2 regions of the Secundilactobacillus muriivasis genome follow, and region 1 is predicted to be linked to the other one. Evidence: riboswitches for the same ligand, from Rfam matches in the RefSeq annotation. Region 1 holds a riboswitch; the other holds the start of a gene.
What was found. A riboswitch is a leader RNA that binds a small molecule or an ion and turns the genes downstream of it on or off. The one in region 1 is predicted to bind thiamine pyrophosphate.

Region 1 (15,904 bases):
GCCGATTCTTAATGAATAATCATGAATTCATATGATATTTTCATATTTCGACTGCTTCACATAACTAACATTAAGGTGTTACTGTCTCAAATCGGGTTGACTCGTCAACGACACTGCCTTCAACGTCCTATTTAACCCAGTCAGTACCTTACATTGACCACCCTTTAACCGATCTTAACTACCTTCAACAATTCTTCAATTCGCTTTAAGCTCTAATTAAGCCCTTCCCACTAAACTGAACCTCGAACAATTAATTCAACACCTCAATTTAGAAAGGAAGTTGCCTATGATCAATCAACGTCACCCAATATCAGTCAGCGCAGTCCCCTATTCTAAACATCTCTTAATCCCACCAATAAACTAACGTATCAAAAAAACGAACCACTGAGAGGGTTCGTTTTTGGTGTTACGCGTTATATTTCATCATCAGATCAACTTGATCCGTTTCATCGTCGATCTGGCGGTCCTTAACTTCAAACCCGTGCTTGCGATAAAACTTGACCGCTTGCTCGTTCTTTTCGTAAACGTTCAGTTTGATCAACTTGTAGTCCGACTTCAACGCAAACAGCAACATGCTCCCCACGCCTTGGTCGCGGTAGCCTTGTTTCACAAATAGTCCCGCCAAATAACGGTCCACCATCCCGGCAAACCCCACAATCGTCTCATCGTCATCCCGGACAACGTAAATCGTTGCCTCGCGGATCTGAGTGGCCACTTCGGGCTGCGCCTCTCGCCAATAATCAGCTGGTACGAACGGGTGCGCATCTAGGTTACCGGTCAACCAAATGGCCATGATCTGGTCTAAGACATCGTCAGTTAGTTGCGTGAGTTGTTCAATTTGCATAAGAAACCTCGCTTTAGCTTCAATAAAATTAAAATTTAATGGTTGAATTTACTTTATTTTAATGTTAAAGTAAATCCACATTACTCAAGGGAGATTTTAACGATGACATCACTGACTTTCACAACTCAAATTCGCGTTGTCCGCGTCGTCTTAATTTGACGCGCGGGCCGTTTGAGGTGCCCGCAAGTTTGCGGGCAGCGGTGGTGTCGAGCCGGTAGCTGTTCAAAACAGCTACCGGCTTTTTGTGTTAAGTTCACCCTTTAGTAGGAAGGAGGTTATTATAACACGACTAGCTTACATATTGATTACATTTAGTTTTGAAGAATTGGAAGTGATTGAAAACAGTGGTGTGACAACATTACAGTGATCTACCTCAAAGGAACCCTACATAGTTTCACTAGCGTTAATGAAGTGCAATTTCAACTTTCTCAGCATCAGGCCCTCTCACCCTGATGCACCAACTAAAAAGGTACCGGAACCCCAGACTATTCTGACGTTTCGGTACCTTTTCAATTCACAGTCACTTAATTACCACTGATCATGCTTAGTTTGCTTTAACTGAACGGCATCCACCGTAGGCCGGTTGAAGCCAGCTTCATGGTGGGTCAACCGCGCACTCAACTGCTCATACGACCCTAACTTCGGTCCCGCAAAGCTGTGACGGGCCGAAACCACGTAGTCGATAATCAACACAACCAGTACAACGAAGATGATTTTCCCAGTCGCATAGTGCAAGACGAGGTGTGACGTTAACTGGACGTCGGTTGGTGATAAGACCATCAGACCAATCAAGAAGATCACCCAAAGACTCGCCACGATGCTGACCGGCACACTCCATTTGCCTAAATGCCAAGGCCCGTTATCAGCACTGGTCCAAATCCCTCGAAGTTGCGCCCGCAGTTTCAGCGCGATCGGAACAAAGTAGGAACTGTACAACCCAATCACACTCATGGTCCCAATCACGGCGTAAATGCCGTTGGAAATCCCGGAAAGAAACGCAATGATGGCAACGACCCAAATCGCAATCGCTGGCGTATGGAACTTAGCTGAGACGCGCTTCAAGTATTTTGAAAATGGTAAGCCATTATCACGACTGAAAGCGTAGACCATCCGGGATGATGACGTAATTGACGAACAGCCACAGAACCACATCGCAATCGTGACTAGCCATAGCAGAACGCCACTGAACCGCGTCCCAACCGCTTGTTGAATCGCCACGATGAAGGCGTTGTTGCCGGCGGCTGCGACCGCATTTGGATTTTTGATCGACATCGTTACCAAGGCCAACAGGATAAAGCCGAAGATCCCGGAAATCGCGACGGAAAGGAAGACGCCCCATGGTGCGCGAACCCGCGGATTCAACGTTTCTTCACTCGTATGAGCGGAGGCATCGTATCCGGTCAAGGTCCATTGCGCTTGCAGTAAGCCGACTAGGAAGGCGCCCCAGTATGGCATTGACGATGATGTTTGGGTTGAAAAGGTACTATAAAGATAACTAACGTGGTGTTGTGGTCCTACGGCAATCAAGACGCCGATGATCAGCATCACCCCTACTACGTGATAGATTGCTGAAACTGAATTCAACTTTGATACCAAATCGATCCCGAAATGATTCAATAGGGCGTGACTGATCAAAATCACAGCGTAAGTCCCAAGAAAGACAGCCTTACTGGGGTTCGTAAATAATAAGTTCGAAGCAAAGGTGGCACAGCCGTAATCAATGCCGGCAACGATGGTCACTTGCCCAACGATATTCAACCAACCGGTAAACCAGCCCCAAGTTGGGCCGCCCAAAATCGATGCCCAGTGATAAATCGCACCCGAGGTTGGAATCGCTGACGTCAATTCCGCCATCGCCGCTGCAACGAATAGAACGAAGAAAGTTACTAACGGCCAGCCGATTCCCATCATGGCGGGACCGCCTTGGCTAAAACCATAACCATAGTAGGAAACGGCCCCAGTTAAAATCGAAATAATCGAAAACGACACGGCAAAGTTTGAAAACCCGCCCATATCGCGAATCAATTCTTGTTTGTAGCCGAACGACTTGGTGGTCGTTTCAGCTTGACCCCGTGCGGCTCGAACCGAACGTGCTGCTTGGACACCAATAAATCCCATCATCACAAGCATTAATCCAAAAATGACAATACCTAAAATAATCATGCTTTCACGTTCCTCTCAATCAAGTCTAACGGACAATCGTTGTTTACGTGTTAGATTATATAACATCAATTTTAATTTTCAAGTGTTTTCACAAAATTATTCTAATTTCTTTTTAATTTACATTTGGTTTTGCCCTTATTTTACTGTTTAAATGATGTTACTATTTATAACATAAGTTAAAGGGAGATGAGAACACTTGGGTGACACTTTCCAAACCGTTGGCATTGATATCGGCACCTCAACAACGTCCCTGATCATCGCCACCCTGACCATCGAGAACACCGCCTCCGGGTTCTCGTTGCCACACCTAACGATCAGCGATAAACAAATTACCTATCGTAGTCCGGTTATTTTTACCCCGTTAATTGATCACGTTCGGATTGACGAACAACGCATTCGCCAGTTCGTCGCCGAACAGTACCGATTAGCCCACGCCGATCCAGATCAGTTCAAAATCGGTGCCATTATTATGACGGGCGAAACTGCTCGGAAAGTCAACGCTGATAAGGTGCTCCACGCACTTAGCGCCTCCGCTGGTCGGTTTGTCTGTGCGACTGCCGGTCCCGGCTTAGAGAGTTTGATTGCCGCTAAAAGTGCGGCCCATTCTCTTTTGACGGTCACCAACCCACGGCCAGTCATTAATATTGACATTGGCGGCGGCACTAGTAACCTCGCCTACTTCACCGGCGGTCGGTGTCAGGATACAGCTTGTTTCGATATTGGTGGTCGGTTGATTCGGCTTGATCAATCACAGCGCATTACCTACTTAGCGCCGAAACTTAAACCGCTGATTGACCGGGTGCAACCGACATTACAGCTTGGTAAACGAACTACCGTTACCGAACTCATGCCCGTGATTCAAGCGATGACACATGTCCTAGAACGTGCGGTGGGCATTGATGCGCCGGCACCGGAATTTGAGCATTTCGTTACTGACAAATCGCTCACGCCGATGCCAGCGCCCACAACGTTGACGTTTTCGGGTGGCGTTGCCGATTGTTTGACCACCGAACTGCCAGCTGACCCGTTTCGATTCGGTGACATCGGTCCCTTGCTAGGCTACGCCGTTCGCCACTCGCGGTTGTTCACCGAACGCCACGTTCATCAGGCCGATGAAACGATTCAGGCGACCGTTGTTGGCGCGGGGTCCCAAACGATGATGCTCAGTGGTAGCACGATTAGTTACACCCCCGAGACCTTGCCCCTTCAAAACATACCGGTGATCACCGTCGAACAACTATCGTCTACTAGGGATACCGTCAAAGCTATTACGGCCAAGTTAGCCCGCTATCCTAACGAAACAGTGGCGTTGGCGCTTCCTGAGATCACCGTCACCTTTGCGGAACTGCAACGATGGGCGCAATTGATTCTAACCGGCATGGCCACCGCGATTGCGCAACACCTACCACTTGTGATCATCATGCAGCCAAACGCCGCTAAGGCCTTAGGCAATAGCCTGCGAAGCCAATTACCACTCAATTACCCACTGGTTTGCCTCGATAACATTTCGGCAACCAGCGACGACTACCTCGACATTGGCCTTCCCGTTGCTAACGGCCAAACCGTTCCCGTTATCGTCAAAACCCTGATTTTCAACTAACTTTAGAGGAGGAACTCGCTCATGAATCTTACCGTTACCCTAAGTAACCAACGCTACAACTTCAACACCGTCAAGGAGGTCCTCGCAAAAGCAAATGAGGTCAAATCCGGGGATCAACTCGCCGGCATCGCCGCCAATTCCACGGCCGAACGCGTAGCCGCCAAAATCGTTCTTTCTCAGCTGACGTTAAAAGACGTCTATGAAAATCCCGCAGTCCCTTACGATCAGGATGAAGTCACCCGCCTGATCATCGACGACCTTGATTCAACGGTCTTTCAACAAATTCAGAACTGGACCCTTGAACAGTTACGTGAATGGCTGTTGGCCCCCACGACTGACAACGCAATGATCCACGCCATCTCTGGCGGCCTAACCGCCGAAATGATCGCGGGCGTCTGCAAGTTAATGACCAACCTCGACCTCATTAGCGTGGCTAAAAAAATTCACAACGAAAAAACCGCTAACACCACGATTGGGCGTCCCGGGACCTTCTCATCACGGTTGCAACCCAACCACCCCTCCGATGATCTACGCGGCATCATGGCCGCAACCATGGAAGGCCTCAGTATGGGCATCGGGGACGCCGTAATTGGTTTGAACCCCGTTAACGACACCGTTGATAACTTGACCCGCATTCTCACGACCTTCCACGACTTCTGCGAAACTTGGCAAGTTCCCACCCAGATCTGTGTGCTCGGCCACGTGACGACCCAAATGAAGGCCATCGAACAGGGTGCACCAGCCGGACTGATTTTTCAGTCGATTGCCGGGTCGGAAAAGGCCAACACCGCGTTCGGGATCAACCGGCAGTTGATTGAAGATGCGAACCAATTGGGACACGAACGGCTACACAATAGCGGACCGAACGTCATGTATTTTGAAACTGGTCAGGGGTCCGAACTTTCCGCTGAAGCGAACTTTGGTGCTGATCAAGTGACGATGGAAGCTCGGTGTTACGGGTTCGCGCGCCACTTTGATCCGTTCATCGTCAACACCGTTGTGGGGTTCATCGGACCCGAATACCTTTACGATGCCAAACAAGTTACGCGTGCCGGCTTGGAAGACCACTTTATGGGCAAACTCAGTGGTCTGGCGATGGGGTGCGACGTCTGCTACACCAACCACATGCAGGCCGACCAAAACGACATTGAAAATTTGGCCATGTTACTCGCCAACGCCGGTTGCACCTACATCATGGGCGTGCCACAGGCGGACGACGTCATGTTGAACTATCAGTCCACCGGCTACCAAGAAACGGCCACCATCCGCGAGTTGCTTAACTTACGCCCGATTCCCGAATTTGACGCTTGGCTAGAACGACTGGGGCTAAGCCACGATGGCCACCTCACTAGCAAGGCCGGCGACGCATCCGTTTTTCTCACTAAGGAGGCCGCTAAATGAACTTTATCGCACCGAACATCACCCCACTTCCCACTGACGACACCGGCGCCATTATCGACTTACGCGCCCAAGACCAGCAACAACTACTCAACGTTGACCATCCAGCAGACAAAGCCGGTTACCGGTTTCTGAAAGCCAGTACGACCGCAAGATTGGGATTAGGCCGCGTTGGTACTCGCTACACCACCCGCTCCGTTCTCCGGCTTCGTGCTGACCACGCCGCTGCTCGGGACGCTGTTTGGACTGACGTTTCAACCAGTTTTATCGAACAGCAAGGCTTTGTGCCGTTTCAGTCCGTTTGTGAAAGCGAAAGTGAGTATTTGACCCGACCGGATCGGGGGCGACAATTATCAGCCGATACACTTAAACGGGTTCAAGCGCTCTACCCCACGAATCCGCGGGTTTTGATCGCCGTTGGTGACGGTCTTAGTTCGGCCGCTATCGAAGCGAACGTGGCTGACGTCATTCCAGCGATTACCCAAGGACTAGCGCTGGATCACCTCACCATCGGGCCGATTCCCTTCATCCACTTTGCCCGAGTTGGCACCGAAGACTACCTCGGTGAAGCCACTCAAGCTGACGTAGTTTGCCTCCTCATTGGCGAACGGCCAGGGCTGGTAACTGCTAAATCCATGAGTGCCTACCTCGCTTACCGACCAACTGTCGGCATGCCGGAAGCGCGCCGAACCGTTGTTTCAAACATTCATCCTGGTGGTGTGCCAGCGGTTGAAGCTGGGGCCTACCTGGCTGATTTGATCAAAGAAATGTTGACCAAACGAGCTTCGGGGCTGGCACTGAACGCCTGATTGGAATCTGAACTGAACAACTATTCGAACGACAACTTAGTGCGATGCTAAGTTGCCGTTTTTTGTTGCGCCGAATTAATCAACTCACCCTGTTTTGTCGGTCCCAAATGCGCTAAACTAACGTTAATCTAATTGAAAAGGAGCCACTACATATTATGACCACAACGATTACCGGGTACCCCCGAATTGGCCGCCAATTGGAAATCAAAACCATGGTTGACCACTACTTATCGCACCAAATCAGCATCACAGAACTGATTCAACAGTCAACTGACCTGCAACACCAAAACTGGTCAACGCTTCATGAGGCCGGCATTGATCAGATTCCGGTTAACGATTTCGCATTACTGGACCGTTTTTTGGATACGGCCGTGTTGTTTAACCTCGTACCTGAGCGATTTCGGCAACTGCATTTACCACCACTAGAATTATCGTTCGCGTTAGCTGCGGGGATCGATGACGGTCAGCAACAGGCCACGCCGTTACGGATGCATCGCTGGTTCAACACTAACTACAACCACTACGTTCCGGAATTTGACGACTACACCTTTCCGCACCTCGTTGGCACCCGCTTCACCCACGCTTTTCGCGATGCGCAGGCCCTCGGCTACGATGCTCGCCCCGTTTTAATTGGCCCGTATACGTTACTTAAATGCAGTACTTTCACCGGCAAACGGGCCCCTGCCGATTACGTTATCGATCTCGTGAACGCCTACGCCGACCTATTTCGCCGCTTAATGGTGCTGGATGCGGACTGGATTCAGTTGGACGAACCCGCGTTGGTGCTGGCGCCAACACCGGCAGACCTCGCCCTATTCGACCAGCTTTACCAGCCACTCCTTTCTCAAAAGGAATCGTTGCGGATACTCGTTCAAACCGCGTTCGGCGATGTTCGCGAAGCCTATTCGCACCTCACAACGTTACCAATTGATGGCCTGGGTTTAGACTTACTGCCAGATTCTCACAACTGGGCGCTGCTTCAACAACAGCCCCTGCCCGATGACAAGCAGCTTTTCGTTGGTATCATCAACGGTCAAAACATCTGGCGTACCAACTACGCTGACCGATTAGCGCGCCTTCAGACACTGCCGGCCGAACGACTCACGTTAACCACCTCGTGTTCGTTACTGCACGTCCCCGTGACGGTAGCGACCGAAACCCAGTTACCGGCAAATACCCGCCAGCACCTCGCCTTTGCCGAAGAAAAGTTGGGGGAATTAGCCGACTTGGATGCCCTGCTTAAAGCGCCCGACATCACTAAACTCGCAGCTAATCAAGCACTATTCGATCAGCCACGCGTTCAGCCTGATTCAGCCGTTACGAAACGAATTACCAACCTAGTCCCGGCAACGATGAAGCGGCAACAATCGCGACAACAACGGGCACCACAGCAACAACAGCGGTTCAACTTCCCGGCATTACCCACCCAAACGATTGGCTCATTTCCAACCAATCAACAAGACCGGCAAACCATTGCGGACTACGCTCAGGGAAGCTTATCTGAATCAGACTTCAACGCCTACACGAAGCAGCGCATCCGTGACGGCATCACCCTTCAAGAACAGCTCGGCCTAGACGTATTCGTGACCGGCGAATACACCCGAACGGACATGATTACCCACTTCGACCACCAATTGAGCGGCTTTTTGTTTACCGAACACGCTTGGATCCAGTCGTTCGGGACCTACTGTGCTCAGCCACCAATCATCTGGGGTGACATTGCGTGGCAGCACCCGATTACCGTGGCAGAAACGACCTTTGCACAGACCCTGACGGAAAAATCAATCAAGGGTGTTTTAACTGGCCCCATGACCCTCGCTAGTTGGGCCTATCCTCGTGAAGATCTCGATTTAAAAACAAGTGCTACCCAGATTGCATTGGCGTTACAAGACGAAGCCACCGCCCTCGAACAGCACGGTATCGCCATTATTCAGTTAGACGAACCCGCCTTTCGCACCCGGTTACCACTCCGTCACGCCGATTGGCAAGCCGACTACCTCGATTGGGCGATTCCGGTGATTCGGTTAGCGACCGCCACGCTTAAGCCCACCACTCAGGTTCAAATTCACATCTGTGAAGGCCATTACACCGATATTTTGCCTGAACTTGACCAGTTGGATGCGGACGTCCTCTCATTGGCGTTCACCGATCCGAACCTCTTACCAGCGCTCAAAGCGCAACACTTTGAGACACCCGTTGGCCTTGGCGTATTCGATACGGCCCGGTTTAAATTACCGACCGAAGCCGCGATTGAAACCAAAATTCGCCAAATTCACGATACACTCCCGGACAACGGCATCTGGATCAATCCCGATTGCGGGCTTAAAACCCTGCCGGAAGTGGCCGTAACTCGGAGTTTACAGCGAATGGTTGCCGCAACCGAACATGTTCGGCAAACGCTTAACTAACCGTGTTCGGTTATCAATCAACACCCACAAATATCTCGCTTGACGGCTCACCGATTTGCGCCTAACATCGAGATATACTCTGCATTTAACCACGAAAGGCGTGACTTTGACTTATGCTCCATAAAACGTACTACGGGCTCGGCACCGCCATTAACCTCTCCGTCAACGAACCAGCGACTGAGGTGGATCTTGATGCGGGAAACGACCTCATCAAGCACTATGAAGATCTTTTAACCGTGAACCGTACCGAATCAGAAGTGATGTCGGTCAATCACGCTGCTGGCCAGCACGCGGTGACGGTTTCTGACATCGTCTACCAACTCATCAAACGGGCGGTTGAAGTCAGTCAGTGGCGGTTAGGTTTTAACACCGCTATCGGGCCGCTGGTCAAGCTTTGGAAGATTGGCTTTGACGGTGCCAACTTACCAGCCGACGCTGATATTCAGGAACGACTTAAACTGATCAACCCCGATGACATCAAGCTCGATGATGCCCAACACTCGGTATTTCTCACCAAATCAGGCATGGAAATCGACCTTGGCGCCATTGCGAAGGGCTACATTGCCGACGCGATTCGGGCGTTGTGGGAGAGCCGCGGCGTCCAAACCGGGATCATCGACCTCGGTGGTAACATTTTACTGGTTGGCAACAGCGTACACCCCAACGGCCTCTGGCGGATCGGCGTTCAAAACCCGGTTCAAAAGCGCAACGTTGCCTTGGGTGTCCTGACCACAACGGCCAAATCCATTGTGACCTCTGGCATCTACGAACGGTTCTTGGTCATTAACGGTCATAACTACCACCACATGTTTGATTCGAAGACCGGCTATCCCATCAAAAACGACCTCGCCAGCGTCACCATTGTTAGCGATGACTCGATCGACGGCGATATTTGGACGACTGAGGGCTTCTATCAAGACATTGAAAACGGCATTCCGTTGATTGAAAAGCAGCCCGGTTTAGAAGCCATTTTCGTGACACGCGACTTTAAAGTTGCTATCACCTCTGGTTTAACGGACCGGTTCCAGTTAACTGATGAGGCTTACCATTTGATTTAACGTCACAAAAAAGCGTTCCAGATGATCTCAATTTGAGATGATCCGGAACGCTTTTTTTGATGCTCATAGGCCAGTGGTTTCAATGGCCCGTTCTAACAATTTTTCCAATACGGAACAAAAAACGTAGACCGCAAACGGCACGACAACAAAGCCCATGCCAACGATCAAAATACCAAATGAACCGCTCAACGCCGACGCCTGATAAAACGCAATCAGTGTGGTACTCAACACCACGCTCATCCGCAGCACAGCGGTTTTAATCTTCTGTAGCGCCTCAAGTGACGCTTCCGAGAACGCAACGTTCATATCAATATAGTTTAAAATTCGATTTAACCAATAAGCCACGTATAGTAGTAAGCCCAACGCCACTACAACCGCAACGCCAGTAATCGTCAAAATAACGGGCGCGTAATGGATCGAGGCGTATAACCGGATGCCGAGCCAAGTGCTCAAACCGATTAAACTGCCAACGATACCAACCAGCCCGAATCTTAACGCACGTGTTTGTCCCATGCTTTTGACCGTCCTTTTTTCACAGAGTATGTCTAGTTTAGCATGGTATCAGCTGGTAAATGGTGGATTTGATGGAAACTTAATTTAAAGGTAACTTGAATGAGATATTTGTGGAAACCGAGTTGGGTGGCGTGACGACGCTTTTAGGCCACCGTGCCGAAACGAGTTCCAAAGGGCAGAGAGCTGCACGTAAGGCGAGGCAGACAAACCTTTCTCAAACCCGGGGAGCTTCGGCTGATTTTTAGGCGTTACCGTTTTTAGGCCACCGTGCCGAAACGAGTTCCGATGGGCAGAGAGCTGCGTGTAAGGCGGGCCAGACAAACCTCCCAAGCCCGGGGAGCTTCGGCTGATTTTTAGGCGTTACCGCTTTTAGGCCACCATGCCGAAACGAGTTCCGATGGGCAGAAGGTTGCATATAAGGGGAGAAAGGCAAAAGCCCCAAGCCCAGGGCTTTCGCCTTTCTCCCCTTATACACCACCTTCTAACCGCCCTTCTCCACTCTCTACTTCTTCATCTGCGGCACAATCACAGTCTTCCAAATACTCTTCAGCAACGCATACCCAATCACAACGCCAACCAATGCACTCAAGAAGAAGCTTGGCACAAACAGCCACAGCGCGCCCTTAGTGCCTAACAACCAGCTGGCAATTGGGTACGCCGCGATGGCGCCGATAATCCCCGTTCCAATCAGTTCACCGAACACGGCGCCAATTAATTTTTTGGTGTAACGAAACATCAACCCACTCAAAAACGCGCCAAACATGCTTCCCGGGAAGGCTAAAATCGTCCCGGTTCCCATGATGTTACGAATCAACGACGTCAAAAACGCCTGCGCTAACGCCCACCAAGGACCCAGTAGTGCCCCAGAGATCAAGTTGATCAGATGCTGCATCGGCGCCACTTTAGCCACGCCCACCGTAAACTCGAAAAAACTACCACCAATGACGCCCAATGCCACCAGAATCGACGTCATGGTCATATAATAAACCCGTTTTGTCATCGTCTTCGCTCCCTTACACCAACGTTAGTTAATCTTCAATTAGTGGGTATTTCGGCGCAACTAGGCTCGTCAAATACACCCCGATACTGAGCACGAGCAACAAGAAGAATGTTGTGCCCAAGAAAAAGTCCAACCGCTGTAACCAAGAATAGCCCACAACGCCAATCACCCACCACACAAAGTTAAGTGTGATCGATAACCGTTGATGCATCCAAAACACACTGACGAATAGAATCGCAAATAACGGTGTGAAGACCGCGCCAATCGCGTACAGGAAGTTCTGGTAGTACGCCATCGAAACGAACAGTGCAATCAGTAAGCCCAGCACCGTGATGACGATGGCGATCAAGTTGACCCGCTTCGTCTTAACTAAGTTTGCCACGTTCGTCGCTGCTGAGTAGGCGTCCATGAAGGTCGTTGTAACCGTTGAAAACACAATGATCAGCAGTGCCACTAGCCCCATGCTGGAGTGCGATAAGACCGTTGTGAAATCGGATTGCCCCGTCAAAATCACCGTGAATAGCCCCAATGCAAACATTGCGATACTCCCAACGAAGTACCCACTCACACTAGCCAAACTGGTCTTAAACGGCCGGTCGGTGTGTTGCGTGTAGTCACCGATCAACGGCAACCACGATAAGGCCATGGTGACATTCAATTCAACGGCACTCCCAAAGCTAATGGGCGCTAAGTTGGCGCCGGCTTTCAACCGACCCTCACCGATAATCGTGAATAGAATCAGTACCATCCCAATCGCCAGCAACACCACGATGACGTTGTTGATTTTAAACAACCAATTGTGGTTCATCAGCAACCAGATGATGATCATCACCGCAACAATCACTGACATCACTATCACGGATTGGTAGTGAAACAGTGATTTGGCAATGCCATTCATCGCTAATTGCGCATTAACGATCATGACTGCGGTCCAGCCGAGTAACTGCACGGCATTTAGTAGTGAAAACAGCGTGACCCCGGCTTCACCGAACACCGTTTTCGTTGCCTTAATTGCTGTTCGGTTCTGTTGGGCTGATAAATACCCCGCTGGCAGCAAGAAAACAAAACAGCCAATCACATGGCCGAGAATAATTGCCATTAACCCAACTTGCCACCCCAGCGGTGCAATCAACGTCCCCGTCACGATTTCAGCAATCGAAATTGCCGCACCGATCCATAACAGGAACAGTCCGCTTAACTTCGTGTTTCCCAATCTAAACAACCTCCACTCTTTTTCGACAAAAAAAGCCCATCGCGACAATGAACATTGTGCACGAAAGGCCATCATTTAATGATCCCGATGATTTCAACACTTTCCTTCGCAAGCACTAACTTAACAGGTTCCGAGGGATCGGGCAACGCCCATCTCAGCCAAAAGTGGCACCCCTAGTGTTTATTTTCTGTCTCTGATAAGTAAGTTTAAGGGGTGAGGGGGAAAAATGCAAGAGTGCTAAAAATCGCGGTTAGGCCCCAGAATATAAGTAGGATAATGCCATGAACCCCGCCCTTTGGGGTTCGTGGTATTATCCTGCTTATATGGCCGGGGCCTGCGATTTTTAGCACGTTTCGGCTATGTAACATCATCAAACTGTAATAGTCCCCCACTCTTTGAGGTTCATGCTGTTATCCTGCTTATATAGCCGGGACCTGCGATTTTTTAGCACGTTTCGGCTACGTAACAGTAACGACCCGCCAAGCGCCACAACCAATCAAAAAAGACCCTCAACCTAAAAACGACCCCAACACCACGTTTGATAGCCAACCGCGATGTTAGTGCCGCCTTCTAATTCTCATTTAACCCTAGTTACTATTCCCACCACTCGGCATCATCGGCTTCAACAACTCCGCCAAGCCACGCAAGTTCCGGGTTTGAATATAAACGTCACCCGTCCCGGTAAAGGCATTCACCAGTCCTTCGCCAGTCGTAAAGCCAACTAATCCAGATGCTGGTTTAATTTCGTAATCCAACGTACTCGACCAAGCAATCACGTGGTCGTTATCCACAACTAGCGGTGCGCCCGGCGTCACGTGTAACAGTTGAATGTCACCGTAAGCGTTGATCAGCATTTCTCCTGCACCAGCGGTTTCCATCACAAACAGTCCACCCGTTCCACCAAAGATGGCGCCACCGATTTTTTGACGGGTCATCGAATACGTGGTGCCATCGCTACCGGCTAAAAATGCCCCGGTGTTCAACCGCCATTGATGCGCGCTATCCAATTGAATCGCCTTAATCGCACCCGGCGTTTTCGGCGCAATCGCTAACTGCGCACCGTTTGCCTGACCAATTGCCCGGGTAATAAAGAAGCTTTCACCGCTCGTCACGGAACGGCCGATGGCACTCATCAAACCGCCAAACCCCTTCTTACCGTTGCTATTCATGGACCCTTCAAGACTGACCCGTCCATCGTGATACACCATTGAACCCGATTCGATTTGAACTGTCTCATTTTGCGCTAACGTCAAGTTGACCAGTGGAAACGTTGCCCCTTCGGTAATTGTGTAGTCCATCTGCTTATCCCCCAATTTAGTGTGACTTCTGGCTTTATTATAACCGGACATCAGGGGTGTTGACCACGTTAATTATCGGCAGCAAGCAACTTAGCTAATGCTTGGTACTCGCTCAGCAACCAAGTCCGGTACGTCTTGCCCTTAGGTAACGTTTCAGTTACGGGCAACACCGGCACGTTGTGCTGTTTAGCCAGCTTAACTAAGTTGGTGACAGTTTTAAACAAAAACGGCAACTTTGCGTGACTTAATCCCCGCCTGCATGGCCGCAATCGATTTTGGTGATGGATCACTTTCATTTTCAATGGCTTCTTCAAACTCATGGTTTGCAACTTTAAAGCCCATCGCAGTCAGTGCGTAGTCGAAAACTGGTTCACTGACGTAGACGTTCCGGTTACCCGTATGCGCTACAGTCTGCTTGATCTTAGCAATTTCCCGGGTAATGGGCTGGCGTGATTTCACGTAAGCCTTGGCATTTTTTTCAAAATACCGTTTGTTTTGCGGCTGTTTCTTTGCATATTTAGCTGCCAATGCCGTCACTAACTTCGGCATCGTTTCCGGTTGGTACCACAAATGCGGATTATCCCCGTTTTGCTTGTTCATCAGATCCTCACCAACGCGAATAACGCGACTTGAGTCACCATCAGCCGTCAGCTTCGTCATCCAGCTATCGTATCCCACGCCATTCGCAACCACCACGTCAGCTTGATGCACCTTCTTAGCAACTGCTGGTGTGGGTTCGTAGTCGTGCGGATCCGTGGCCGGGTTATTGATCACCGACGTTACCGTCCCTTTATTGCCTAGGACCGCCCGCGCCGCTTCACCATAAAAGTCGGTGCTGGTAACAACATTAAGTTGCTTGTTCGTTGCTGACTTGCTTTGCTGGCCACAGCCGCTCATGCCAAGTCCAATCACGACTACTGCAATCAACAACCCACTTAACTTTACCCATTCTTTTCTCAAAATAACAAACTCCTTCTCTCAAATCGTAATGATAACGATTTAAATAATAACGAATTCAGTCGGCGATGTAAATAGTAATTTTTACGTTTTACATATTTTTGAGTCAAATTAGTCGCCAAATGCACTTTAATCTGCTATATTAAGTTTCTTGACAAATTGTAAGTGGCTCATTTAAGTGGTTGTTTCTAATCATTTCACTTGTTAACGTCAAAGGAGTAGTTATGGCAAAAAAATCAAAGATTGCTAAGTTTAACCGGCAACAACAGCTTATCGCTCAGTACGCTGAGCTACGTCAGGAACTAAAGGCTAAGGGCGATTACGCCGCATTGGCTCGCCTGCCTAAGGATTCCAACCCTAACCGGCTGCGGAACCGTGACCGTTTAGATGGTCGCCCCCGTGGCTACATGCGCCAATTTGGGATGTCTCGTCTGAACTTCAGAATGTACGCTCACTTGGGCCAAATTCCTGGGGTTCGTAAAGCCAGCTGGTAGGAGGTTATCTCGATGGAAAAAACTGATTTAGCTAGTGCTTACCGCCGACTTAAGAGTTCCAGTTTGAAGACCCGCAAACGCGCGATGAAGATTATTCGGGACGCAAAGCGGAAAAAGTAACGTTTCATCATTCACTTAACTTTAAAGTT
Region 2 (15,904 bases), on a different contig from region 1:
GACAGCAAGTTGATTTATGTCAAAATTGCTATCAATTGCTGAAAAATCAGCAATCTAACAACCCTAATTCTGGAAACGGAGGTGCACGTATGGCACAAGACCCATTTGGTTTTAACAGCCTTGATGATATTTTCAGATCCATCCAAAATGGTAATCTGAACAATGGTCAACAGGGCTATCAACAACAAGTTCCCCCTACTCAGCCTAATGGCCCAAGGGGCGGTAACAACAATGGCCAAGGTAACAAGGGCGGCGGACTCCTCGGTCAATATGGCCTCGATCTCACTGAACTTGCAAGCCAAGGTAAAATCGACCCCGTGATCGGTCGTGATAAGGAAATCGCTCGGGTCATCGAAATCTTGAACCGACGCACGAAGAACAATCCCGTCTTAATCGGTGAAGCTGGGGTCGGTAAAACGGCCGTTGTCGAAGGCTTAGCCCAAAAGATCGTTTCGGGTGACGTTCCTCAAAAACTGATCAATAAAAAGATTATCCGCTTTGACGTCGTTTCTCTGGTTCAAGGAACTGGGATTCGTGGTCAATTTGAACAACGGATGCAACAGTTAATGGAAGAGGTTCAAAAGAACCCAAACATTATCCTGTTCATTGACGAAATTCACGAAATCGTGGGTGCTGGTAATGCCGAAGGTGGCATGGATGCTGGTAACGTTTTGAAACCAGCTCTTGCTCGTGGTGAATTCCAACTCGTTGGGGCAACAACTTTAAATGAATACCGTGATATTGAAAAGGATCAAGCCCTCGCCCGTCGTCTTCAACCCGTAACGGTTAACGAACCTTCCTCTGAAGAAGCCATTCAAATTTTGAAGGGCATTCAAAAGAAGTACGAAGACTACCACCACGTTCAATATACTGATGACGCCATTGAAGCAGCGGTCAAATTATCTGATCGTTACATTCAAGACCGATTCTTACCTGACAAGGCTATCGACCTTTTGGACGAAGCTGGCTCAAAGAAGAATTTGACGATCAACGTTGTCGATCCTAAAACCATCGATGATAAGATCAAAGCTGCTGAAGATCAAAAGCAAGCTGCCTTAAAGCAGGAAGACTACGAAAAAGCCGCCTACTACCGTGATCAAGTGACGAAACTTGAAAACGCGAAGAGTTCCCAAACGGCATCGTCTTCTGACGAACAACCAAAGGTCACCGAAGCGGATATGCAACAAATCGTGGAAGAAAAAACTGGTATCCCAGTTGGCGAACTTCAAAACAAAGAACAAGAACAGCTCCGCGACCTTGGTGGGCAATTGAAGTCCCACGTCATTGGTCAAGACGAAGCGGTTGATAAAGTTTCTCGTGCCATTCGTCGGAACCGAATTGGTTTGAACGGCACTGGTCGACCAATCGGCTCGTTCCTATTCGTTGGTCCTACCGGGGTTGGTAAGACCGAGCTCGCTAAGCAATTAGCGCGTGAACTCTTCGGCTCCAAGGAAGCCATGATTCGGTTTGACATGTCCGAATATATGGAACCACATTCAGTGGCAAAATTGATCGGGTCACCTCCTGGCTACGTTGGCTACGAAGAAGCCGGTCAATTGACAGAACAAGTTCGGCGTCATCCATACAGCCTTGTCCTACTAGACGAAGTTGAAAAGGCGCACCCAGACGTCATGCACATGTTCCTTCAAATTCTAGACGATGGTCGTTTGACCGATTCTCAAGGCCGAACCGTTTCCTTTAAGGATACCATCATCATCATGACCTCTAATGCTGGGACTGGTGATGTTGAAGCCAACGTCGGGTTCGGTGCTGAAGCAAGTGGCAAGACCCACTCTGTTTTGGATCAATTAACCAACTACTTCAAGCCAGAATTCTTAAACCGGTTTGATGACATCGTTGAATTTAACGCCCTCACCAAGTCCAACTTGACGAAGATCGTTGATTTGATGATCGATGATGTGAACGCTATGTTAGCTACCCAAGGGTTGCACGTTCACGTGACGGCACCAGTCGAAGACAAACTTGTTGATTTAGGCTACGATCCAGCCATGGGCGCTCGACCACTTCGTCGGGTCATCCAAGAACAGATCGAAGACCGAATCGCTGACTACTATCTTGATCATGCCGACGTTAAGAACCTTGTCGCTAAGATTGAAAACGGCGAAATCACCCTTGCAGAAGAAGCACCGGCTGCACCACCAGAATCGGCTTCAACTGCTTCCGATGATTAGCCTAAAAATGATTAACAATTAGCGTTCTGTGAGACGCTTATCATTAAAGCGCGTGCCTGCTTTGCGGGTACGTGCTTTTTGTTTGTGGAGTTTGTGAAATTTGGCTTCGTTTGCGCGTTAATCATGGATTACATTGTGGAAGGATGCCGCGGGAGGCTCCGGCGCTATGCGAGGCTGGAACGCAGTGGCGGGCCTACGAGCTAGGAACGGAAGAAGACCACTTCCGTGCCGGATCTCTCCGGACCCGCGTATGACTAAAGTACTCGCAGTCCGAACCCCACGGACTACGACTGCTTAAGTCATACCGACACTGCTGAGCCTCGCGCGCCTCCACCTCCCGCTACATGGTGCGCTGTAGTTGACCAGAACATCTGATTGTCACATTCTGAAGCTGACGAAACTGCGTGATGACAACGTTGAACGATAACCCAACACGCGAAAATAATCGTGGTCAATGTTCAGTAACCGTAATGAATCAACGATTGCGCAGTGCTAAATCTGCCGGTTGTACGTCATGTTTGCGTGAACTTAATACCGTTGCGTTGGCATTAAGCGGTATTGATGCTTATCCATCGCAATTATGGAACGGTACCGCTGATCAATTCTGCGTTTGTCAAATCAACGTTAATGTTATTACGATATCGCCGCAAGATGTCCAGTTAAGCACTTGAGATGGTCTACAATAGTGCCGAATTGCGCCAACGTAAGATTTCGGTAAGCGGCTAGGTGGATGCTGTGTCGCGATAATTGGTGGTTGTTGACGGTCTTCCAACAACCGCTAATTATCGGGGACAAATGTAAGACTCGCACGGGGTTTGGCGAGGCTTACATTTGAGGTCTGAGACCGCCCTTTGGCTCAGGCCGGCCCCACAGCAGGAACCTAGCCGCTTACCGGAATCGTAAGTCCACGCAAATCACCGCACTTCACAAGCTAAACAGAAGAATGTTGTCGCTGGACACAAACGACAGTTCAAACACGCATAAGAAAAAATGCCAAACAAACCTCACAAACTGCTATTAATTTCTCGCCATCATGCGGTATACTAGAATTAAAACTAAGTGAGGAGGGGTGTGAATGACTTTTTTAGAACAGCTACGGCGCCTATTTGGTAACGATAGTGACGCTCAACCGAACGCACCAATGGAAGCGGAACCAGCCACTAAAAACGACGTGCCAGCTCAAGCTGAATTCTACGCTGCCCCTTCAACCCCTAATGTGAATACGACCAACGCTGTCGTCTTGATTGGCTACGTTGACGAGGCCGGCACCGCCCTTAGTGATCCGGAGTGGTTAAATGGCCAACTGGGCGAACCGTTGCATTTAGAATTTCGTCAATTTGATGATTACTTGCTCGCAGATATTCAGGGCTTTACCACGACTTTTGACGCGCCCTACCATATCATGACCCTGCATTTTATTAAAAAGCTTGGCCATCCGGCGATTCTTTATCCCATCGACTACGATACTGGGCGACTCGTTGCCGTGCCAAAACTACTCTCCGGCCCACTAAACGTCCCCTTTCTCTTCAAAACACCTAAAATTGAAGGGTATCGGATGATTAAAGCTAGCCGACCATTGACCGGTCACTTTACCGATCAACCTCAAGTTTTGATTGCCCTACTTCGGCAGGCCAATTGGCAATCTGTCCAGCGGGTCAACTACTACCTAGAGTTGAATCAGTCAACGCCAATTTATTACACACCTGCGGGCAAGCGCCATCCGTACGAATTTCCCAGCCATTCCGTTTGGCGGGCTTTTATGAAGGTGACGTTAACGAACGGTGATGTTTGGTACAACCTCGGTGGTCCCCAATGGATTTTGAATGATAAAATCGTAATCACCGACCGCCCAGCACAAACACCAATCGATAATGATGACGACATTCCTGCTGAGCCACAGTTTGATGCCGTTCACTTTGAGGGACGCATCGATTTCGTTGCAAACGAGTCGGTTTCCTACTACGATGCACCAAATGGTCTGATTATCGGCGAGCTAGCCCATAACACGCCCGTAACGATCACCGGTCAACTAGAAGATCCCGCTGGCATTATGTGGTATCGCTTAACTCACGATTGGATCATTCCGGCTCACTACGTTCGACTAAAACATCAACCAACCACCGCTGATTAACATCGTCAATTGAAAAAGGTCCCATGGCTTCCCAATTTTGGGAGCCATGGGACCTTTTTAGAGTACCTAACTAATATCAATCACTCGACATCAGCATCTGTGGCACATCTTGTCGCTTTAACCGAATACGTTTTGCAATCTCCAGGACACAACTTGGAATAAAGATTGCCACCCCAACGATCACCCAGTTCAACATCGGCATGGTCGTTACTGAAAATAGTTCGCGTAAGCCAGGGATAATCGCGATTGCAACGACGAAGGCTGCGGCCAAGCAAACCCCTACGTTCAACGCATGATTTCCTCGAATCGACTGCCAAGTTAGCGGTTGACGAGTCTTAATCGGATAAATATCGATCATTGATCCCAGTGCTAACGTGAAGAAGAGCATCGTCGACCCAATCATTGGATCGTTATTTGCTAAACCGAACCGGCCGAGGCCGTAGATGCCCAACGTCAAAATAATAAACGTTGTTGTCCGAACCGCCACCCGACGTGTCATCCCATCCGCAAAAATACTCGTTTGGCGTGAAATTGGTGGTCGTTGCATCGTCTGTGCTTCAGCGGGTTCTCGACTGAGATAGAATCCCGGAATCCCATCAGCGAGCACGTTGATCACCAATAACTGTTCCGCAATCAACGGTGCGCCCCACCCAATCATCACTGCCGTAATCATCAAGAAGATTTGGGCAAAGTTAACACCGATTAAAAATTCAACGGCTTTTAAGATATTTTGATAAACGGCCCGGCCAGTCGCAATCGCCGCAACAATCGTTTCGAAATTATCATCAGTCAAGATCATGTCACTGGCATTTTTCGAAACTTCGGTACCCGTGATGCCCATGGCAACACCAACATCCGCAGCCTTCAGCGCCGGTGCATCGTTCACCCCGTCCCCCGTCATGGCGACCGTTGCGCCTTGACTTTGCCAAGCGGTCACGATTCTAATCTTGTCTTCCGGCGATACCCGGGCATAAACACTGACGTCTGCGATTCGCTGCGTTAACTCTTCATCGCTTAATGTTCGCAAAGAAGCCCCTGTCAGCACCTGATCCGTTGGTTTTAAAATGCCAATTTGTTTCGCAATTGCCTTAGCGGTTTCCAGATGGTCACCCGTAATCATCACCGTACGAATGCCGGCATCAGCAGCTTGCCGGACCGCAACGATCGCCGCATCCCTTGGCGGATCGATCATGCCAATCAAACCGCTCAGTTGAAGGTCACTTTGTAACGCTTCAATCGATTCAGTCGGTCGGTCATCAAAGATTCGGTACCCCACCGCCAACACGCGCAATGCCCTTTGCGCAAACTGATCATGAATTCGCATGGTTACCGCCCGTTGGGCCTCCGTTTGCGTAACTGGTAAATGATCAATTGCGCCTTTAACGATTAACAAATACCGCCCATCTGGCATCCGATGAAGGGTCGCCATCGTTTTCTTGGTTGAGTTAAACGGATCCTCGGCTACTCGAGGATAGTCAGTCTCAAATTGCGCCCGGGATTGATCAAATTTAGCCAACCAGCGAACGATTGCTAATTCAGTTGAGTCACCAACTTCAACAACTTCGCCATCGACAGTTTCACGAGTGGCGTTGGTTGCCAATCCCATTAAGCGCATCAAGGCTAAATTCTCATCCGCTAACGCCATCTTCTTCACCTGAATCGCCTGTGGTTGACCGGCTAACCAGTAATCCGTAACGGTCATCTGGTTTTGGGTCAACGTTCCCGTTTTATCCGAACAAATCACATTCACGCCACCGATCGTTTCAACCGCATCAACCCGGCGCATAATTGCGTGTTGTTTCGCCATCGCAGTTACCCCATGGGCCAGACTAATCGTGACAATAATTGGTAATGTTTCTGGCACCGCCGCAACTGCCAACGAGACCCCAATCATCAACGCGTCCGTCAGTGGCTCACCCTGGAAAAAGACCCCCAAGATAAAGATGGCAATGCCACCCACGATTGCCACCCCAGTTAACCGACTGGACAGTTGATTGAGTCGCTTTTGTAACGGTGTCATCCGGCTCTTCGTTCGGTTCAACATACCGGCAATGGCGCCAAGTTCGGTCGCCATCCCAATCGCGGTCACTACCATTAAGCCAGTTCCTTGGGCAACCCCGGTTCCAGAAAAGACTTCATTTCGCCGATCGCCCAACTCGGGTGCCTGCTTCGGTAACGCGTCCGCAGTTTTCTTCACGGGTTCACTTTCACCGGTTAGAATCGCTTCATCTAGTTGAAGCGCAACTGCTTCGACTAATCGGCCATCCGCTGGAATTTGATTACCACCTCGGAGTTGAACAAGGTCACCAACGACGAGTTCGGTCGCGCTAATCACTTGCGCCTGACCATCACGAATCACCGTAACTTCATGAACGTTCAGTTTTTTGAGCGCAGAGAGTGATTTTTCGGCACTGTGTTCTTGAAACATTCCAATTACAATGTTCAATGCTAAAATGGCACCAATCACAATTGGTTTCGTCCAACCACCGTTCACCGCAATCGCGAGATACGTTGATAACACCACTGCAAACAAAAGAACCAACGAGGCGACGTCTGACACATGCCTCCAGATTTTTTGAAGTAGCGAAGGCGGCTTTTCTTCCTGAAGTTCATTTCGGCCAAGTTGTTGCCGCTGCATCACCATTTCTTTGGTCAGGCCGCGGGATAGATCCGTCTTTAACTGTTCGGCAAGTTGTTGCCGGCTTTGGGTTGCAGTCGTCATTGTCATCTCGAGCAGTCCTTTCCTAATTCACTATTAAAAATCATCAGATAGTGAAATGAGATTGTATTTCTACTACTAGTGTATCGTATTTTACATTAAATATTATGATTACCATTAGAATTTTTCATGATTTTTTTGTGACCAAAATCAAAAAACCTTACCTAACGCAATTGTCAGGTAAGGCTTTTAAGCAACTAAGCCTCTTGGGCTTGTGCTGCTTGCGCTAAAATATTCAAGTAATTAAATGGTCGGTCAAAGTTTGGTTGGAACAGCATGTCCACCATTGCTAGGTCATCGATCGTGTTATGGTTTTGGATGCAAACCGACAATAAGTTAGCTGACTGTGAAATATCGTACTTACTCATCAGTGCGCCCCCTAAGATTCGGCGGGTTGCTGGATCATAAACCAATGACATTTGAACGGGTAACGTGGTTGGCATAAACTCTGGCCGATAATTATCTTCCATAATGACCTGCTTAGCTTCAATGCCTTGAGCGTGGGCGGCTTCATAGGTTAAGCCAGTTGAACAAATTGAAACGCCGTAAAGTGCCAAACCAGATGAGGATTGCGTACCCATGTAACGGGTCGTCGGTTTTACTAAGTTCTTGCCAACCAAGATGCCTTGTCGAACGGCATTAGTTGCCAATGGAATATACGCATTTTTACCCGTTGGGTTGTAGTGAACTGCTGCACTATCACCCGCAGCAAAAATGTCTGGATCTGAACTTTGCATGTAATCGTTGGTGATAATTGCCCCGTTTTCGGCCATCGTGACCTTGCCCTTTAAGAGTTCCGTGTTTGGCCGGAAGCCAATGCAAAGCACTGCTAAGTCAACCGTAACCGTTTCTTTATCGGTCTTGATCGTCACTTCCTGACCGTTCGTTTCAAAGGATTGCACCTTTTGATTCAACGCTAATTTAACCCCGTGCGCTTCGTAATCGGCTTCAATTTTATCCGTAAAACTGGCATCGAAGTACTTGGGCATCACCCGTTCTTGCGCGTCGATTAAGGTCACTTCATGACCATCAAGCGAGTAGGCTTCGGCTAATTCTGCCCCAATGTAGCCGGCACCAATCACGGCAATTCGTTTAGCACTTGCGGCTTGTTTGAATAATGCTTGTGCGTGCGCCCAATTCTTGCACAGCAATACCCGGTCACTGTCGATTCCAGGAATTGGTGGTACCACTGGCCATGAGCCAGTCGTCATCACTAATTTATCATAATGTTGCACACTGGTCTCACCAGTTGCCAAGTCTTCAACCGTCACGGTGTGCGTGCCATTATCCACGTTCTTCACGTTATGTTGCATCTGAACGTTGGCCCCTAACTTAGCTAACTCTTCCGGACTCGAGTAGAACAGCCCCTGTGGATCCTTCACTTGACCACCAAGGTAAAGTGCGATGCCACAAGACAGGAACGAAATCACGTCATTTCGTTCGTAAACGGTCACGTCCGCATCCGGATGTTCCGCTAAAATTTGTTTCGTCGCAAAGGTACCAGCGTGAGTACAACCAATGACAACAACTTTCATGAAAAATTCCTCCTATGTGGGTGCAGGTTATAACGTTAACTTGTTCACAACTATATTTTACACAACCATCATCACTTGTCAACGTTTTCACAAGTGAAACTGTTTTACCCGAGTTTTTCCCGGTTGTAAATGCGTTTGAATCAATTGGTATAACTACTTCGAGACACAAGAATCTTGAAGTGTACCGAGTTTTCAGTGAGCAAGCAATCTTTGTAACTGGCTTGCGCTTTTCTGACAAACACTGATTTATTTTTTCTAATTCTTCACAAATTTTCACGCAACTACGCTATCATAGGAGTTAATTTAACGATAAAGGAAGTTTTGTTATGCAACCACATTCAGCCTGTACCTCGATTCTAGTTGGGAAAGCCGCTAGTATCGATGGTTCCGTCATGATCGCCCGAAATGACGATACCTTTTACCCCCTCACGCCACAACGATTTTACATGCATGAGGCGGTTCACGATCGACACGAAATTCTAAAATCGACTCAAAACGGTTTTGAAGCCCCATTACCTGAAAACGGTGTGGCTTACCAAGCAACCCCCAACGTTGAAGTCGCTGAAAAGGGCCTGTACGAAGAAAGTGGCATTAACGCTAATAACGTTGCTATGAGCGCCACAGAAAGTGTTTACGGTAACCCTAAAGCACTGGCCTTTGATCCATTAGTTCCGGATGGTCTTGCTGAAGACACGATGCCAACAATGGTCCTTCCCGTTATCACATCTGCGCGCCACGGCGTTAGCGTACTTGGTGACTTGATCAAGCAATACGGTTCCCCTGAAGGCAACGCCGTTTTATTTGCCGACCACGATGAAGCTTGGTACATGGAAATCGTTACCGGTCATCACTGGGTTGCCCAACGCATTCCGGACGATGCCTACGTTGTGACGGCCAATCAAGTTGCCATTCAAAACGTAGATTTCGATGATCCTGACCAATTTATGTGGTCAGCTGGCATTCAAGACTTCGTCAGTGAGCACCACTTGAATCCGGACCCAACAACTTGGAACTTCCGTCGAATTTTCGGAACGGATACCGAAAAGGACCGCCACTACAACACCCCACGTGTCTGGTACGGCCAACGGTATTTAACTCCCGATGTGCATCAGGAACCCGATTCATCCGACCTGCCCTTCATCTGCCATGCAAACCGTAAAATTAGCGTTGATGACGTATCAGCTATCTTGGGCTCCCACTACAATGAAACCGACTATGATCCACTGGGACGCGGCCCACAAGCGCTCAAAACAAAGTTCCGGCCAATTGCGATGAACCGGACCCAAAATTCCCACGTCCTTCAACTCCGGAATGACGTGCCAGCTGCTCAGTCGGCCATCATGTGGCTTTGTTTAGGCGTTCCAGCCTTTAGTCCGTTTGTTCCATTCTTTGCAAATGCAACGGACACCGCCCCAACCTACAGCGCAACGCCACTGCACGCCGATAACGTCAGTGCCTACTGGCTGTACCGGAAATTATCCGTCTTGGTTGAATCCCACTACGCTGAATTTATTCAACCAGATATCGATTTTCTGACCGCTTCAAAGCAGGCTTTCACCGCTCACGTTGCGGCGACGGATACTGCAGCTAAGCAATTAGATGGCGCGGAATTGACTGCTTATTTAACAGCCCAAAATCGCGCGATTGCTGACGCTACTCAGGAACGCACGACGCAATTGATCAACCAGTTATTCGAACAAGGCTTAACGTTGTCGAAGCTAACGTTTAATATGGATGTGAATTTATAATGAACGACTAAACACCAGCATTCGTGGAATCAGCGAATGCTGGTGTTTTTGAGTTATCGTCAAGTGACGTGATTATCCTTACTATTGAACCATCAACCTCACTATATCGGCCAAATAACCGGACGTTAATCGAATTAATCATAATTTTGTTTGACATTTAACCGGTTTCCTCGTACGCTAGACTTAATCAAGAATCGGGGTGCCGTTGTGCTGAGATTACACCCGCTGAACCTGATCTGGTTAATACCAGCGAAGGGAGTTCTCTTGAAACCGACCGTCTAACGATAAGCTTATTTTAGTTGATTAATCATGGATGAAACCGTTTCAATTGCTCAAACAGCCTCGATTTTTAATCGCGGGCTGTTTTTTTGTTCGCTGATAACTTTAAGGAGATGATTACGATTCAACATCAATTTCACTGGCATCTGCGAGATGTCATCACCGTTGCAATTATTTCAATTTTTGTCGGCCTCATGTTTGTGGTTTCCGATTGGATCTACACCTTAGTTTATGCCATCCTAACCCCGCTTGGCTTGGGCCAGTTTGTTGGGGAAATTCTCTTTGGCCTATGGTGCATGGGTGGGCCACTTGCCTACATGATCGTTCGACTGCCAGGCGCACCACTGTTAAGCGAAATGATTGGGGCTCTGGTCGAAAGCTTTGCGGGCGGCCAATTCGGCATTATCGCCCTTGTTGCAGGCTTTTTCCAAGGTGTGGGGAGCGAGCTGGGATTCGCAAGTTTCAAATACCGGCGTTTTGACGTTCGATCACTGACCGTTGCCGCCATTCTTTCGACGATCATTACCTTCGCTTCAGCACTCTTTATTCACGGCTACATTAAGTTCTCATTGCCAATGTTGGCCGCTCTATTTTTAACTCGCCTCGTTTCCAACCTTGTTTTCTCAGTTGGGTTGGTCACATTGATTCACCGCATTTTAAAGCGGGCTCACGTTCTCAAAGTCGATCAAGTTAGCGCACACGTTTAGGAGGTATTCCCAATGACAGCACCACTTTGTAATTTAGACGGTTCCATTGATATTACCGGCTGCAAACTTAGCATTTATCCGATGAGCGACCAATTTGTCGATATCATCACAACCGCAATTAATCAATTAAATCAGCAATCCCTACCCGTCTGGTCCAAGACTGACCTATTCAGTACGACATACCGCGGTAATCAACAAAACGTGATCAACGTGGTCAAAGCGGCGACTCAGCTTTCTTATCGCGAAAACGTCCACGAAGTATTTGAACTCACCTTTTCCAAAGGGTGTCCCGGCGACGTCGACGCTGACCGTTATTTGAACGCTGAGGTGGTTGACCTAGTTGATGCAAGCCAAGTTCAAAACTTTAACGTTCATTGCAAATACTCGTTTTACGCCTTTGGTGATAACGATTATATGAACGAAATCGGCGCCATCGTTGATCTTGCCAAAGAACAAGGCCTCAACCCCACCAGCATGCACTACGCCACTGAATTAACCGGAACGGTTGATCAACTGTTCAAGTACTTCAATGATGCCTTGGCCTATGCGCATGAGCACATTCGCCACTACGTTCTTGAAGCCACAATTTCGGTGAATAGCCCTTCGCTCAAGTAGTGCTTCACTAATGCGTGATTTATCAATAAACAACAAAAACGTAACAGGCTGATAACTTTCAACTCTGACGGCTTATTTTCGAGTGCTAGTTCATATGCCTGTTGCGTTTTTTGTTGTCGTTTATGTCCAGCGTAAGTGTTGGGTGCGATTTGGGTGCGATTTGGGTGCGATTTGGGTGCGATTTGGGTGCGATTTGGGTGCGATTTGGGTGTAGGCTGTTTGTCATCGCTTCGCTCACCAAAGCCGCATTGAAAAGCGCTCGTTGAGGCTACAAAATTCGGCGCCACTTAAACTGTTATTTCCAGGGTTCCTGAAGTTATAGAAACTTGTCAACCACGCGCTTTCTGGCCACCACGCCGAATGGTGCTGCGCGAGACTGAGAGCTGCATGTAAGGGCACTTCGATAAAACCGCCAGACCCGGGCGCTTTCACCGGAGTGCCCTTACATTACGCTCTCAACCCGTCTCGCTCCGCACATTTACGCTGGACACAAGCGACAACAAAAAACGTGATCTAAAAGTCAATCATCGACTTTCAGATCACGTTTTTAACTATTAGCTATCGATAAACTACAACTTCGCCGTCAACGTCACGTCCGGATACTTATCCTTAAACCAACGTTCCGCAAACTGGTTTTCAAACAAGAACAGTGGTTCCTCGTTCAAGTCCTTGACCAGTAAGTTTCGGCTTGATGACATCCGTTCGTCCAGTTGTTCTGGATCGATCCAGCGAGCAATCTTGTGGCCCATTGGTTCCATGACAACGTCCGAGTTGTATTCGTTCTTCATCCGGAACTGGAACACTTCAAATTGAAGTTGCCCAACGGCCCCAAGGATGTAATCCCCGGTCGTATAAGAGGTGTACAGTTGAATGGCCCCTTCTTGAACCAGTTGTTGGATTCCCTTGTGGAACGATTTTTGCTTCATCACGTTCTTCGCTGAGACCCGCACAAACAGTTCTGGCGTAAATTGTGGTAACTTTTCAAATTGAAGCTTGTGCTTACCAGTGTAGATCGTATCACCGATTTGGTAGTTACCGGTATCGTAGAGGCCGATAATATCCCCTGCCACGGCGGTATCCACGTTTTCACGGGTGTCCGCCATAAACTGGGTCACGTTGGATAGCCGCATGGTTTTACCCGTCCGACCCAACGTCACATCCATCCCGTGTTTGAACATCCCAGAACAGATTCGCACAAAGGCGATCCGGTCACGGTGCTTCGGATCCATGTTGGCTTGAATCTTGAAGACAAACCCTGAGAACTGGTCATCAGTTGGTTCAACGTCATCATCTTCTTGGGTATGGTGGGCTGCTGGTTGTGGCGCAAATTGGAGGTACGTTTCCAAGAACGTCTTGACCCCAAAGTTCGCCAAAGCGGACCCAAAGAAGACTGGCGTTTGATCCCCACTGGCGATCTTATCCATGTCAAACTGGTTTCCAGCGTCTTCGATCAACTCGATGTTGTCCCGCGCATCTTGGTACCACGAGTTGGTCTTCAATGGTTGATCATCGCTGATATCCCCATTTTCGTCTAATGGCAAATACGTGGTTTCATCAGAATCAGCCCGGAATAAGGCCACCCGTTTATGGTAACGGTCGTACAAGCCCTTCAATTCCTTACCCATCCCAATTGGCCAGTTCATTGGGTAACCTTCGATGCCCAAAACTTCTTCCAATTCGGCGATCAAGTCCAACGGATCGCGACCATCACGGTCTAACTTGTTCATGAAGGTAAAAATCGGAATGCCCCGCATCTTACAGATTTGGAACAGCTTTTTGGTTTGGGGTTCGATCCCCTTAGCAGAGTCGATGACCATGACGGCTGAATCAACGGCCATCAACGTCCGGTACGTATCTTCAGAAAAATCTTCGTGTCCGGGGGTGTCCAGAATGTTGATCCGTTTCCCCTCGTAGTCAAACTGCATCACGGAACTCGTTACCGAGATCCCACGTTTTTGTTCAATTTCCATCCAATCGGATTTAGCAAAATTACCACTCTTCTTCGCCTTAACCGTTCCGGCTTGACGAACTACGCCCCCAAACAGCAATAACTGTTCGGTAATGGTGGTTTTCCCAGCATCAGGGTGAGAAATAATTGCAAATGTGCGCCGTGTTGCGACGTCTTGGGATAATGTCATATCGTTGTTCCTTTCACCTATCGTTCAAAATCACGCTATTTTTTAGTATAACACGATTAACCATCGCTTGTCGCTAACCGCCGTAAGAAACTAACCGACGTAACAGCGAAAAATCCCACTGGTCATCAACAACTAACCATTGGGATCTCACTACGGTATCATTAACCGTTCTTTTCAATTTGGTGCACGACGTAGTTGACGACCTTCAGGGAACTTAGCCCATCATCGATCGCACAGAACCGGTCGTAGAACTTCATAAACTGCTTATCATTACTCATATCAGGCTGCTTCAAGCAATCTGCCACCCCAGCGAGTAGTTCGGTCTCGTTGTTGGCAATGGCGCCTGGAAGGTCCTTTTCGTAGTTCAGGTAGAAGCCCCGCAATTCGTCCTTGTACAAGTGGTAATCGTACGGATAGAACAAAATTGGCCGCTTCAGGTAGGCATAATCGAAGAACACGGATGAGTAATCGGTGATCAGCATATCTGAGACGAGGTACAGGTCTGAAATATCTGGATGACTTGAGAAATCGTAAACGAAGTCCGTGTAGTCGCTAATGTCTAACGCGTTAGCAATCAAGTAGTGCATCCGTAAAATCAAAACCGTATCCTCACCAAACTGTTGCTTGAAATCATCCAAGCTAAATGGCAATTCAAAGGTGTATTTACCCTTTTCAGCGAATTGGTTATCCCGATAAGTTGGCGCGTATAAAACGACCTTCTTATCTAACGGAATGCCTAACTTCACCTTTAATTCTTCGATATCACTTGTCGACGAATTAATGAGTTCGTCGTTTCGTGGATACCCCACCTTTAAAATCTGGTTGTTAAACCCAAAGGCCGACCGGAAGATTTGGGTTGAATAATCATTTGGTGAGACCAGTGCATCCCAACGGTTCGCTTCCTTAACGAAGTTCGCGTGGTACTTGCTGGTCGTGGTGCCCGGCATCGACACGTTTTCAATGTCTAAGCCCAACTTCTTCAGTGGTGTTCCGTGCCAAGTTTGAATGTAAGTCACGTAATTCGGTTTCTTGACCCAGGCTGGGAAGCGGGCGTTACTGATCCAGTAGGTGGATTTCTCTAACGTCCGTACCCACTTGGAAGTCCGCCGAATGACGTAAGGGATGTTGTTAGCTTTACAGAACCCTTTAACGCTACGATCAATTGACCAAACGAAGTTAAAGCCAGGATATAGTTCGCTAAACAGCCGGTAAATGGCGTACGGACTATCACTCACCTGACGACCACCAAAGCTTTCAAACACAATGGTCGGTTGTTCAAATGGTCGGTGACCAGACTTGAATAACCACCGCATTCGTTGCAGGTTCAGCTTGTCTTGGATGGTTTTACCCAAGCCCCATACTGACTGGAACTTTTGGGGTACAGCACCCAGTTTTTCGCCAAATGATGGTGCTGGGAACTCTTTGATCACGATGCCATTGTGGTAGTTCTTTTCAATCAGCACCATTCGACCGCCGGGTAACACTGCTTGGGTATTTTGCCCTGCTAACGACCGCGCTAAAATCAAGTGTTGGTTGATTTCACGAGTGCCGATCATGTACTGGATGTAAACATCTTCGACGGAATCCGTTGGTAGATCAGACAGTGGAATCGAAACGTTAAACATTCCCCGCAAACTGCCCTTATCAGTTGGGTAAGAGAGGTTAGCATCGGAATTACGACTCTTTAAAATCACTTTTTGGTCCACGATTGGTTGCCCGTTGATCCGGTTATAACCGGTAATCTGCAACTGGTCGTTCAACAAGTTGACCGAGTTGATACTAAACTCATCTTCGGACTGCTTCGTGTGAATGTTAAAGGTCGCCATGCCCTCAGAATCCG

Region 2: linked by a shared signal. The riboswitch ahead of ACYVR3_RS00465 (ECF transporter S component) and the one ahead of cytX (putative hydroxymethylpyrimidine transporter CytX) in region 1 are both predicted to bind thiamine pyrophosphate.

Annotation. Positions count from the first base shown of each region.
Region 1 is NZ_BAABMI010000056.1:6,710-22,613, reverse strand. Features, by position in the region: gene ACYVR3_RS12475 (GNAT family N-acetyltransferase) at 407-844, opposite strand; gene ACYVR3_RS12470 (amino acid permease) at 1,373-3,007, opposite strand; gene ACYVR3_RS12465 (ethanolamine ammonia-lyase reactivating factor EutA) at 3,204-4,607, shown strand; gene ACYVR3_RS12460 (ethanolamine ammonia-lyase subunit EutB) at 4,629-6,008, shown strand; gene eutC (ethanolamine ammonia-lyase subunit EutC) at 6,005-6,814, shown strand; gene metE (5-methyltetrahydropteroyltriglutamate--homocysteine S-methyltransferase) at 6,970-9,222, shown strand; gene ACYVR3_RS12445 (FAD:protein FMN transferase) at 9,336-10,280, shown strand; gene ACYVR3_RS12440 (DUF2975 domain-containing protein) at 10,344-10,793, opposite strand; gene thiW (energy coupling factor transporter S component ThiW) at 11,296-11,793, opposite strand; gene cytX (putative hydroxymethylpyrimidine transporter CytX) at 11,822-13,006, opposite strand; TPP riboswitch at 13,091-13,191, opposite strand; gene ACYVR3_RS12425 (TIGR00266 family protein) at 13,594-14,304, opposite strand; partial or broken gene ACYVR3_RS12420 (metal ABC transporter solute-binding protein) at 14,373-15,267, opposite strand; gene rpsN (30S ribosomal protein S14) at 15,486-15,755, shown strand; gene ACYVR3_RS12410 (putative metal homeostasis protein) at 15,768-15,875, shown strand.
Region 2 is NZ_BAABMI010000003.1:61,819-77,722, reverse strand. Features, by position in the region: gene ACYVR3_RS00490 (ATP-dependent Clp protease ATP-binding subunit) at 1-2,192, shown strand, start outside; gene ACYVR3_RS00485 (MucBP domain-containing protein) at 3,268-4,323, shown strand; gene ACYVR3_RS00480 (cation-translocating P-type ATPase) at 4,400-7,051, opposite strand; gene ACYVR3_RS00475 (FAD-dependent oxidoreductase) at 7,240-8,577, opposite strand; gene ACYVR3_RS00470 (C69 family dipeptidase) at 8,904-10,325, shown strand; TPP riboswitch at 10,511-10,600, shown strand; gene ACYVR3_RS00465 (ECF transporter S component) at 10,694-11,311, shown strand; gene ACYVR3_RS00460 (YkoF family thiamine/hydroxymethylpyrimidine-binding protein) at 11,324-11,926, shown strand; gene ACYVR3_RS00455 (peptide chain release factor 3) at 12,496-14,064, opposite strand; gene ACYVR3_RS00450 (CDP-glycerol glycerophosphotransferase family protein) at 14,226-15,904, opposite strand, start outside.